DNA from 2 places in the Paenibacillus sp. ALE2 genome. Region 1 is predicted to be linked to the other one. Evidence: a T-box and tRNA genes for the amino acid it is inferred to sense, from the RefSeq annotation. Region 1 holds a T-box; the other holds one or more tRNA genes.

Region 1 (5,162 bases):
TAATGATAAATGGGAAGGTTCTGTTTATTTCCCCTTAACTGGTGGAAAAACACTACTCGACTTGAAACAATGCAATCGACACATTATGATGAAAGCAGGAATATTGCCGAGCCATATCGAATGTACTACCTTGTGCACGAGTAGCCGCAGCGATTTATTTTTTTCATATCGCAAGGAAGGCGGCGTTACAGGAAGAATGGCGAGTTGGATTGGTCTGGAAGAGAGGTGAGTCCTCCCGTGTCTTTGGAGGAACGAATTAAAGAAGTTAACGCCCGTATCGAAGCGGCATGTGCCCGTAGCGGACGTTCGCGTGATGAAGTAAATGTGATCGCTGTCACGAAATATGTTTCGGCGGCGGCAATGGCATCCGTATTGGATAACGACTTGGAGCATGTGGGCGAAAATCGCTGGCAGGATGCTGCGGATAAATGGAGCAAGTTGGGTGATCGGGGAACGTGGCATTTTATTGGTCATCTCCAAACGAATAAGGTTAAAGATGTAATTGGAAAATTTAAATTTATACATTCGCTTGATCGCTTATCGCTTGCTCAGGAATTGGACAAGAAGGCAGCCGCTTTGGGACTGCGAGTCAAAGCTTTTGTGCAAGTCAATATTTCTGGGGAAATTTCAAAATACGGCTTATCCTCCGAGGCAGTTGCCCCTTTCCTAGAACAAATTCGCGAGTTGGAACATGTGGATGTAATCGGCCTGATGACCATGGCTCCTCATGAGGAAAACCCAGAACATACTCGACCTGTGTTTCGGGGATTACGTGAACTGCGTGATCGGTTAAATGGACAAGCTTTGACTAGAGAACCTATCGTTCACTTGTCTATGGGGATGTCCAATGATTTTGAAGTGGCGGTTGAAGAAGGAGCGACTTGGTTGCGGCTTGGTTCCGTACTGGTCGGACGAGAGGAGGATTTTCAGTGGGCGTAATGAATAAGTTCATGAACTTTCTGGGCCTTCAGGAAGAAGAGGAAGTTATAGAGCGAGAGGTTATGAATACGCCGGAAGATCAAGAAATTGAAACCCCAAGCTTTGATAAACGTAAGAACCAGAAGGGCACGAATGTTGTCAGCATCCATTCACAAAAAAATGTGAAAGTTGTTCTGTATGAGCCGCGTTCTTACGATGAAGCACAGGAAATCGCCGACCATATCCGTTCCCACCGGACCGTCGTGGTTAACTTGCAACGAATTCGCAAGGATCAGGCGCTACGCATCATTGATTTTTTGAGTGGCACTGTGTATGCACTGAGTGGCGGCATTTCGAAGGTCGGTAACAATATTTTTCTGTGCACACCGGATACGGTTGAAATTCAAGGCTCCATTACGGAGATACTGGCTGACACTGAACAAGAACTTAACAGAATGAGGTGAGCTTTTCTTGATCGAGGTAATTTACTGGCTATTTCAGATTTATTCGTACATGATCATTGCATATGTCCTGCTGTCATGGCTTCCTAATGCCAGAGAGAGTGTGATCGGTGATTTACTTGCCAGGTTTGTGGAGCCATATTTGTCTCCTTTCCGCAGGTTTATACCGCCAATCTTCGGGATGATTGATATTTCACCTATCGTAGCGCTGATTGCTCTGCGTTTTGCATCGTACGGTTTGATTTCTTTAATCGGCAATTTCGTCTAGGAGGATTTATGCGGACTGAGATTTATGAGCATTTTCACCCGGATGAACGGGATTATGTGGATCGTGCTTCCGAATGGATCAGTCATGCGGGAGCTTATCATGAGCAGAAGCTGACTGATTTTTTGGATCCGCGGCAACAGTACATATTGGAGACACTTGCTTCGAAGGAAGACAAGGTCACGATTAGGGTAGATGGCGGATACATGGCTTCGGAACGAAAGCGGGCGCTGATTGCGCCCGATTATTCGTATTTGGACGATGAGGAAATGGGAATTCAGGTCCTTTCCATCACTTCTGATGATCATAAAATCAATACCCTTGAGCACGGTGATTATCTAGGTGCCATTTTGGGGCTTGGAATCAAGCGTGGCAAAATCGGCGACATTCATGTGCTGGATGATGGGTGTCATGTATTGGTGGCGTCAGAGATTGGAGATTTTATGACCATGCATTTGCAGCAGGTACATCGTGTTCATGTATGGACAGAACTGTTGCCAGTAGCAAGTCTCCGAACGAAGGAAGTTGCATTAGAGGCGATGGATCTGACGGTGGCTTCTTTGCGTCTGGACGGGATTGCTAGTGACGTCTACAAATTGAGTCGCAGTAAAATATTAACACCGATTCGAGCGGGACGATGTCGGGTAAACTGGAAGGTGGAGGAGAATCCATCGACTTCACTTAAAGTTGGGGACGTTATTTCCATGCAGGGATTTGGGCGTTTTAAAGTGCTTGAAACAGACGGGATGACAAAAAAGGGTAGATTCCGTGTCAAAATTGGTAAGTTTGTATAGCTGAAGGCAGGATTCATGAGATTTCTGTCGAAAGAATTAACCTATAGCGTTGAACTGGAACGATTTTGCTCTGTACAGTATTCACAAAACGGGGTATGATGACCGATAGATGATATTGAGCGTCGTGACGCGGAAAATGAATTTTTTGTCAATCTTATAGGAGGTGGACGGCATGCCATTAACGCCATTGGATATACATAATAAGGAATTTGCCCGCCGGCTTCGCGGTTATGATGAGGATCAAGTTAATGAATTTTTGGATCAGGTGATCAAGGACTACGAGGGCGTTATCCGTGAAAATAAAGAATTGAGCACCCAGTTGTTGAACGTACAGGAGAAGCTCGATCATTTCGCGACGATTGAGGATACACTGAGCAAGACAATTATTGTCGCGCAGGAAGCAGCTGATGAAGTTCGCAACAACGCCAAGAAAGAATCTCAACTGATCGTGAAGGAAGCGGAAAAAAATGCGGATCGTATTGTGAACGAAGCATTGTCCAAATCCCGTAAAATCGCGTTGGAGGTTGAAGAGCTGAAGAAACAGGCTTCAATTTACCGAGCACGGTTTCGTACATTGGTGGAAGCGCAGCTCGACTTGTTAAGCCAAGATGGCTGGGAAGCACTTGAAAACCGGGAACGCGAAGTGCTGGAGCGCGAGCGTGAAATGAAAGAAATTTACTAATTTTGATTTCTGACAAGCTTTTATTAGGTCTTGTTAGGGTTGACTTTTATCTTTAAACAGGCTATAACTGTAAATACTATACTGAATTCAACGATTATCCGTCTATCGGTTGATGGTTGTGATTCAAGGCAACGATGTTGCTGATTTAAGATTTCGATGAATTTAACATGTTTAATTCGTTGATGGGAACGAGTACGTCATGATTTGTCCCTCAGAGAGTTGGCCTACCGGTGCAAGCCAACGTTCAGAACATGACTGAAGATCCTCCCGGAGAAGTGAGCTGAAGCGCTTAAACTTGGGGCGTGTGTAAGCGATCACCGTTTGCCATGCGTTATAATGGCGCCCTGCTGAAGTAGAGTAGGGCTCAGAGAGTCGTGACAAGATCGTCTTTTTAGATTGGTCTATTTACGGAATCAGGGTGGTAACGCGAGCACAGTCTCGTCCCTTTTACAGGGATGGGGCTTTTTTTGTTGCTTTTTTAAGTGCGCTAGAACAATTAATGATGAGCAGAGAGGAAGTATAACGTTATGAACAGAGTGGATGTTAAAGAAAAAGCACGGTCACGTGACCTACGCATCCTGAGCAAATGGAAACAGGAGGACACATTCCGTAAATCCATTACCAATCGTGAAGGAAAGCCCAATTTTGTGTTTTATGAGGGCCCACCAACAGCTAACGGCAAACCACACATCGGTCATGTGCTGGGTCGCGTAATTAAGGATTTCGTCGGCCGCTATCAGACTATGAAGGGATATCGTGTCGTACGGAAGGCGGGTTGGGATACGCATGGCCTGCCGGTGGAACTGGGTGTGCAAAAGCAACTGGGGATCTCCCACAAACCTGAAATTGAAGAATATGGTGTTGAGAAATTTATTAAAAAATGTAAAGCGAGCGTGTTTGAATACGAGCAGCAATGGCGCGATTTAACCGAAGCGATCGGATACTGGACAGACCTTGATCACCCGTACATTACCTTGGACAATAACTATATCGAGAGCGTATGGAACATTTTGGCGACGATTCATGAGAAAGACCTGCTGTATCGTGGTCATCGTGTGAGTCCGTATTGCCCGGATTGTCAGACGACGCTAAGTTCCCATGAAGTAGCACAGGGCTACAAAGATGTAAAGGATCTGAGTGCCACGGCCAAATTCAAGCTGCATAGCAGTGGTGAATATGTACTGGCCTGGACGACAACACCTTGGACCTTGCCGAGCCACGTGGCGCTCGCTGTCAACCCTGAGCTGGAATACGCACGTGTGAAGCAAGAAGATGGTGTATACATCGTTGCTAAAAATCTGGTTGAGACCGTAATTAAAGGTGATCATGAAGTGATTGGCACACTATCGGGTTCTGAACTGGTAGGCCAAACCTATACCCCGCCATTTACTTATTTTCAGGTGGAAAAGGGTAACCAAATTCTGGGTGCGAAGTTCGTAACAGACTCCAGCGGTACAGGTATCGTTCATATGGCTCCGGCACATGGTGAGGATGACTATCGCGTATGTCGTGAAAATGGTGTTGGGTTTATCAACGTAGTGGATCTTCAAGGTAACTATGTAGCTGAAATCACTGATTTTGCAGGCCGTTTTGTGAAAGATTGTGATGTAGATATTGTGAAAATGCTATCCGAAAAAGGTTTGCTGTACAGCAAGGAAAAATACGAGCATAGCTATCCGTTCTGCTGGCGCTGCGATACTCCATTACTGTACTATGCTATGGACAGCTGGTTTATCAAAACAACTGCGATCAAGAATCAACTGATTGCCAACAACAGCGAAGTTGAATGGTACCCAGGTCATGTACGCGAAGGACGCTTTGGCAAGTTTTTGGAGGAACTGGTGGACTGGAACATCAGTCGTGATCGCTATTGGGGTACACCGCTTAATATCTGGGTTTGTGAGGAAACTGGAGAACAGTTTGCACCCCACAGTATTGCTGAGTTGAGAGAACGTGCGATTGGGGACGTGCCGGCGGATATCGAGCTACACAAACCATATGTAGATGATATCAAGGTTCGTAGCCAATGCGGTAAATACGAA
Region 2 (5,162 bases), 2.5 Mb from region 1:
AGAGAAGGTAAAAGCCCTGTAGTTCAAAACTTGTTCCCTCCGAGACGGATCCCGAGTAGTGCGGGGCACGTGAAACCCCGTATGAATCCGGCAGGACCATCTGCCAAGGCTAAATACTCCCTGGCGACCGATAGTGAAGCAGTACCGTGAGGGAAAGGTGAAAAGCACCCCGGAAGGGGAGTGAAATAGATCCTGAAACCGTGTGCTTACAAGAAGTCAGAGCCCGATCTATGGGTGATGGCGTGCCTTTTGTAGAATGAACCGGCGAGTTACGTTCCCGTGCAAGGTTAAGGTGAAGAGCTGAAGCCGCAGCGAAAGCGAGTCTGAATAGGGCGAATGAGTACGTGGACGTAGACCCGAAACCGGGTGATCTACCCCTGTCCAGGGTGAAGGTGCGGTAACACGCACTGGAGGCCCGAACCCACGCATGTTGAAAAATGCGGGGATGAGGTGGGGGTAGCGGAGAAATTCCAATCGAACCCGGAGATAGCTGGTTCTCCCCGAAATAGCTTTAGGGCTAGCCTCGGAAAGAAGAATCGTGGAGGTAGAGCACTGATTGGGTGCGGGGCCCGCAAGGGTTACCAAGCTCAGTCAAACTCCGAATGCCATAGATTTAGTTCCGGGAGTCAGACAGTGAGTGCTAAGATCCATTGTCGAAAGGGAAACAGCCCAGACCATCAGCTAAGGTCCCCAAGTGTGTGTTAAGTGGGAAAGGATGTGGAGTTGCACAGACAACCAGGATGTTGGCTTAGAAGCAGCCACCATTGAAAGAGTGCGTAATAGCTCACTGGTCGAGTGACTCTGCGCCGAAAATGTAACGGGGCTAAACACACCACCGAAGCTATGGCTTGATGCTTTGCATCAGGGGTAGGGGAGCGTTGAATGCGGGGTGAAGGTGTACCGGAAGGAGCGCTGGACTGCATTCAAGTGAGAATGCCGGTATGAGTAACGAAAAGATCTGTGAGAATCAGATCCGCCGAAAGCCTAAGGGTTCCTGAGGAAGGTTCGTCCGCTCAGGGTAAGTCGGGACCTAAGGCGAGGCCGATAGGCGTAGTCGAAGGACAACAGGTCGAAATTCCTGTACCACCGTAATCCGTGATGAGCGATGGGGTGACGCAGTAGGGTAGTGACGCGGACTGATGGATGTCCGTCTAAGCAGTGAGGCTGATGTGTAGGCAAATCCGCACATCGTAAGGCTGGGCTGTGATGGGGAGCGAAAATTATAGTAGCGAAGGTCATGATCTCAGACTGCCAAGAAAAGCCTCTAGCCAGGAGAAGGTGCCCGTACCGCAAACCGACACAGGTAGGCGAGAAGAGAATTCTAAGGCGCGCGGAAGAACTCTCGTTAAGGAACTCGGCAAAATGACCCCGTAACTTCGGGAGAAGGGGTGCCTCGGTAGGGTGAATAGCCCGAGGGGGCCGCAGTGAAAAGGCCCAAGCGACTGTTTAGCAAAAACACAGGTCTGTGCGAAGCCGCAAGGCGAAGTATACGGGCTGACGCCTGCCCGGTGCTGGAAGGTTAAGGGGAGTGGTAAGCTCGTAAGAGCGAAGCTATGAACCGAAGCCCCAGTAAACGGCGGCCGTAACTATAACGGTCCTAAGGTAGCGAAATTCCTTGTCAGGTAAATTCTGACCCGCACGAATGGCGTAACGACTTGGGCGCTGTCTCAACGAGAGATCCGGTGAAATTTTAATACCTGTGAAGATGCAGGTTACCCGCGACAAGACGGAAAGACCCCATGGAGCTTTACTGCAGCTTGATATTGAATTTGGGTACGATCTGTACAGGATAGGTGGGAGCCGTTGAATCTTGAGCGCCAGCTTGAGAGGAGGCATCCTTGGGATACCACCCTGATCGTATCTAGGTTCTAACTTGGTACCGTGATCCGGTACGAGGACAGTGTCAGGTGGGCAGTTTGACTGGGGCGGTCGCCTCCTAAAGAGTAACGGAGGCGCCCCAAGGTTCCCTCAGAATGGTTGGAAATCATTCGAAGAGTGCAAAGGCAGAAGGGAGCTTGACTGCGAGACCTACAAGTCGAGCAGGGACGAAAGTCGGGCTTAGTGATCCGGTGGTACCGCATGGAAGGGCCATCGCTCAACGGATAAAAGCTACCCTGGGGATAACAGGCTTATCTCCCCCAAGAGTCCACATCGACGGGGAGGTTTGGCACCTCGATGTCGGCTCATCGCATCCTGGGGCTGAAGTAGGTCCCAAGGGTTGGGCTGTTCGCCCATTAAAGCGGTACGCGAGCTGGGTTCAGAACGTCGTGAGACAGTTCGGTCCCTATCTGTCGTGGGCGTAGGAAATTTGAGAGGAGCTGTCCTTAGTACGAGAGGACCGGGATGGACGTACCGCTGGTGTACCAGTTGTTCCGCCAGGAGCACCGCTGGGTAGCTATGTACGGAAGGGATAAGCGCTGAAAGCATCTAAGCGTGAAGCCCCCCTCAAGATGAGATTTCCCAGTATGTAAGACCCCTTGAAGACGACGAGGTAGATAGGTTGGGGGTGGAAGTGCAGTAATGCATGGAGCTGACCAATACTAATCGGTCGAGGGCTTATCCTAAAGATAAGGCGCAATGAAGTTTCGGATCCAGTTTTCAGGGTGTAACCTTGAAGGTATGTAGAAGTACATACGACAAGCGTATGGCTATTTATTCACACAATTTGTGATGAACCGAATAACCTTACGGAAGAATTTGCGAGGCAAATTCATGTTTGGTGGCGATAGCGGAGGGGTTCCACACGTACCCATCCCGAACACGACCGTTAAGCCCTCCAGCGCCGATGGTACTTGGACCGCAGGGTCCTGGGAGAGTAGGACGCCGCCAAGCAAAATCCTTTAAAGGATGATAAAATTTAATGAATTAGGGCCTTTAGCTCAGCTGGTTAGAGCGCACCCCTGATAAGGGTGAGGTCGGTGGTTCGAGTCCACTAAGGCCCATCATTTCTAGATTGACTAAAAGTTTGGGGCTATAGCTCAGCTGGGAGAGCGCCTGCCTTGCACGCAGGAGGTCAGGGGTTCGATCCCCCTTGGCTCCACCAATATTCCCTGATAGCTCAGTTGGTAGAGCACTCGACTGTTAATCGAGTTGTCACAGGTTCGAGTCCTGTTCGGGGAGCCATATTTCAATACTTCTGAATTTTATATATAAGGTGGCGGCGTAGCTCAGCTGGCTAGAGCGTACGGTTCATACCCGTGAGGTCGGGGGTTCGATCCCCTCTGCCGCTACTCGGAGAGATACCCAAGTGGCTATAAGGGGACCCTCTGCTAAGGGGTTAGACTGCGTAAGTGGTGCGAGGGTTCGAATCCCTCTCTCTCCGCCACAAAATTATTAAATCAGAATTCATTTTGCAAGGCCCGTTGGTCAAGGGGTTAAGACACCTCCCTTTCACGGAGGTAACAGGGGTTCGAATCCCCTACGGGTCATAATTATGGAGGCTTAGCTCAGCTGGGAGAGCATCTGCCTTACAAGCAGAGGGTCGGGGGTTCGATCCCCTCAGCCTCCACCATTAATAATATTGTGAAATATCTTTGATGTCGCGGGGTGGAGCAGTTCGGTAGCTCGTCGGGCTCATAACCCGAAGGTCGTAGGTTCAAATCCTGCCCCCGCAATTAATTTCCTATTGGAAATGCCTTTGGAACTGTGGTGTAGAGGCCTAACATGCCTGCCTGTCACGCAGGAGATCGCGGGTTCGAATCCCGTCAGTTCCGCCATTTTAACTACATATAGTGTAAACTATATGATATAGTTGTAAAATAAAACATGGCTCGGTAGCTCAGTCGGTAGAGCAGAGGACTGAAAATCCTCGTGTCGGCGGTTCGATTCCGTCCCGAGCCACCTTTCAAGTGGGAATTGGCAATGTGCCGGTGTAGCTCAATTGGTAGAGCAACTGACTTGTAATCAGTAGGTTGGGGGTTCAAGTCCTCTCGCCGGCACCATTTTGGAGGATTAGCGAAGTGGCCAAACGCATCAGACTGTAAATCTGCTCCCTTACGGGTTCGGTGGTTCGAATCCATCATCCTCCACCAGTCTTTTATAATCATATGGCGGTCGTGGCGAAGTGGTTAACGCACCGGACTGTGACTCCGGCATTCGTGGGTTCAAGCCCCATCGGCCGCCCTTTGATTCTTAATTTAATGGGGATTAGCCAAGCGGTAAGGCAACGGACTTTGACTCCGTCATGCATAGGTTCAAATCCTATATCCCCAGCCATTAAGAGCCATTAGCTCAGTTGGTAGAGCACCTGACTTTTAATCAGGGTGTCGAAGGTTCGAGTCCTTCATGGCTCACCATTTATAAGTTATTTTGCGGTCGTGGCGGAATTGGCAGACGCGCACGGTTCAGGTCCGTGTGGGCTAACCCCCCGTGGAGGTTCGAGTCCTCTCGACCGCACCATATTTTGCGGACGTGGCTCAGCGGTAGAGCATCGCCTTGCCAAGGCGAGGGTCGCGGGTTCGATTCCCGTCGTCCGCTCCATTATCCATACGGCGCCATAGCCAAGTGGTAAGGCAAAGCTCTGCAAAAGCTTCATCCCCAGTTCAAATCTGGGTGGCGCCTTGACTGCTCATTATGGAACTAAATATGCGCCCTTAGCTCAGCTGGATAGAGCGTTTGACTACGAATCAAAAGGCCGGGAGTTCGAATCTCTCAGGGCGCGCCATTTATTAAAAAATGTATAATGTCGGGATGTAGCTCAGCTTGGTAGAGCACCTGGTTTGGGACCAGGGGGTCGCATGTTCAAATCGTGTCATCCCGATACTGATTTGCGGGTGTAGTTCAATGGTAGAACTCCAGCCTTCCAAGCTGGTAGCGTGGGTTCGATTCCCATCACCCGCTTTTTGCTATAGCGGATTCTTGTTGCCTCAGTGGTGACACCTTATAAATAAAGAGAGCCTGTCTGGGGACAGAGCTCTCTCTTTTTTTGTATGTTTATCTTCCATAGATTCTATAAAGTGTTGACTATCGATAATCCTTGCTATCGGTGTATTCCTTCTGCTCCTGCAGTGAGTATACACCGATAACTGATCTAGTACACAGGTTTTACACTGGTATGGTCAGCTGTATGGAGGTTCCCTGATTTGGAGCAGAGGTCATGCTCAAGAAGCCGCCTACTCCTCTAGCTCGTTCTTCCATGCTGAACAATCCAACTCCCTCTCCTT

The links. A T-box is a leader RNA that pairs with one kind of tRNA and senses whether it is charged. The one in region 1 lies ahead of ileS (isoleucine--tRNA ligase), so its partner is inferred to be a tRNA-Ile.
Region 2: it has a tRNA-Ile gene. The T-box ahead of ileS (isoleucine--tRNA ligase) is inferred to sense a tRNA for this amino acid. The anticodon was not compared.

The regions. Positions count from the first base shown of each region.
Region 1 is NZ_CM134213.1:3,624,784-3,629,945, forward strand. Features, by position in the region: gene pgeF (peptidoglycan editing factor PgeF) at 1-229, shown strand, start outside; gene ACXHJ1_RS15875 (YggS family pyridoxal phosphate-dependent enzyme) at 238-939, shown strand; gene ACXHJ1_RS15880 (cell division protein SepF) at 930-1,382, shown strand; gene ACXHJ1_RS15885 (YggT family protein) at 1,390-1,647, shown strand; gene ACXHJ1_RS15890 (YlmH family RNA-binding protein) at 1,656-2,438, shown strand; gene ACXHJ1_RS15895 (DivIVA domain-containing protein) at 2,611-3,120, shown strand; T-box leader at 3,291-3,569, shown strand; gene ileS (isoleucine--tRNA ligase) at 3,648-5,162, shown strand, end outside.
Region 2 is NZ_CM134213.1:1,129,729-1,134,890, reverse strand. Features, by position in the region: rRNA gene ACXHJ1_RS04880 (23S ribosomal RNA) at 1-2,564, shown strand, start outside; rRNA gene rrf (5S ribosomal RNA) at 2,716-2,832, shown strand; tRNA gene ACXHJ1_RS04870 (tRNA-Ile) at 2,869-2,942, shown strand; tRNA gene ACXHJ1_RS04865 (tRNA-Ala) at 2,968-3,043, shown strand; tRNA gene ACXHJ1_RS04860 (tRNA-Asn) at 3,048-3,123, shown strand; tRNA gene ACXHJ1_RS04855 (tRNA-Met) at 3,157-3,230, shown strand; tRNA gene ACXHJ1_RS04850 (tRNA-Ser) at 3,234-3,325, shown strand; tRNA gene ACXHJ1_RS04845 (tRNA-Glu) at 3,357-3,428, shown strand; tRNA gene ACXHJ1_RS04840 (tRNA-Val) at 3,436-3,511, shown strand; tRNA gene ACXHJ1_RS04835 (tRNA-Met) at 3,541-3,614, shown strand; tRNA gene ACXHJ1_RS04830 (tRNA-Asp) at 3,640-3,716, shown strand; tRNA gene ACXHJ1_RS04825 (tRNA-Phe) at 3,768-3,840, shown strand; tRNA gene ACXHJ1_RS04820 (tRNA-Thr) at 3,866-3,941, shown strand; tRNA gene ACXHJ1_RS04815 (tRNA-Tyr) at 3,946-4,031, shown strand; tRNA gene ACXHJ1_RS04810 (tRNA-His) at 4,050-4,122, shown strand; tRNA gene ACXHJ1_RS04805 (tRNA-Gln) at 4,141-4,215, shown strand; tRNA gene ACXHJ1_RS04800 (tRNA-Lys) at 4,220-4,295, shown strand; tRNA gene ACXHJ1_RS04795 (tRNA-Leu) at 4,311-4,398, shown strand; tRNA gene ACXHJ1_RS04790 (tRNA-Gly) at 4,405-4,479, shown strand; tRNA gene ACXHJ1_RS04785 (tRNA-Cys) at 4,490-4,560, shown strand; tRNA gene ACXHJ1_RS04780 (tRNA-Arg) at 4,587-4,663, shown strand; tRNA gene ACXHJ1_RS04775 (tRNA-Pro) at 4,686-4,759, shown strand; tRNA gene ACXHJ1_RS04770 (tRNA-Gly) at 4,769-4,839, shown strand; gene ACXHJ1_RS04765 (PAS domain-containing sensor histidine kinase) at 5,044-5,162, opposite strand, start outside.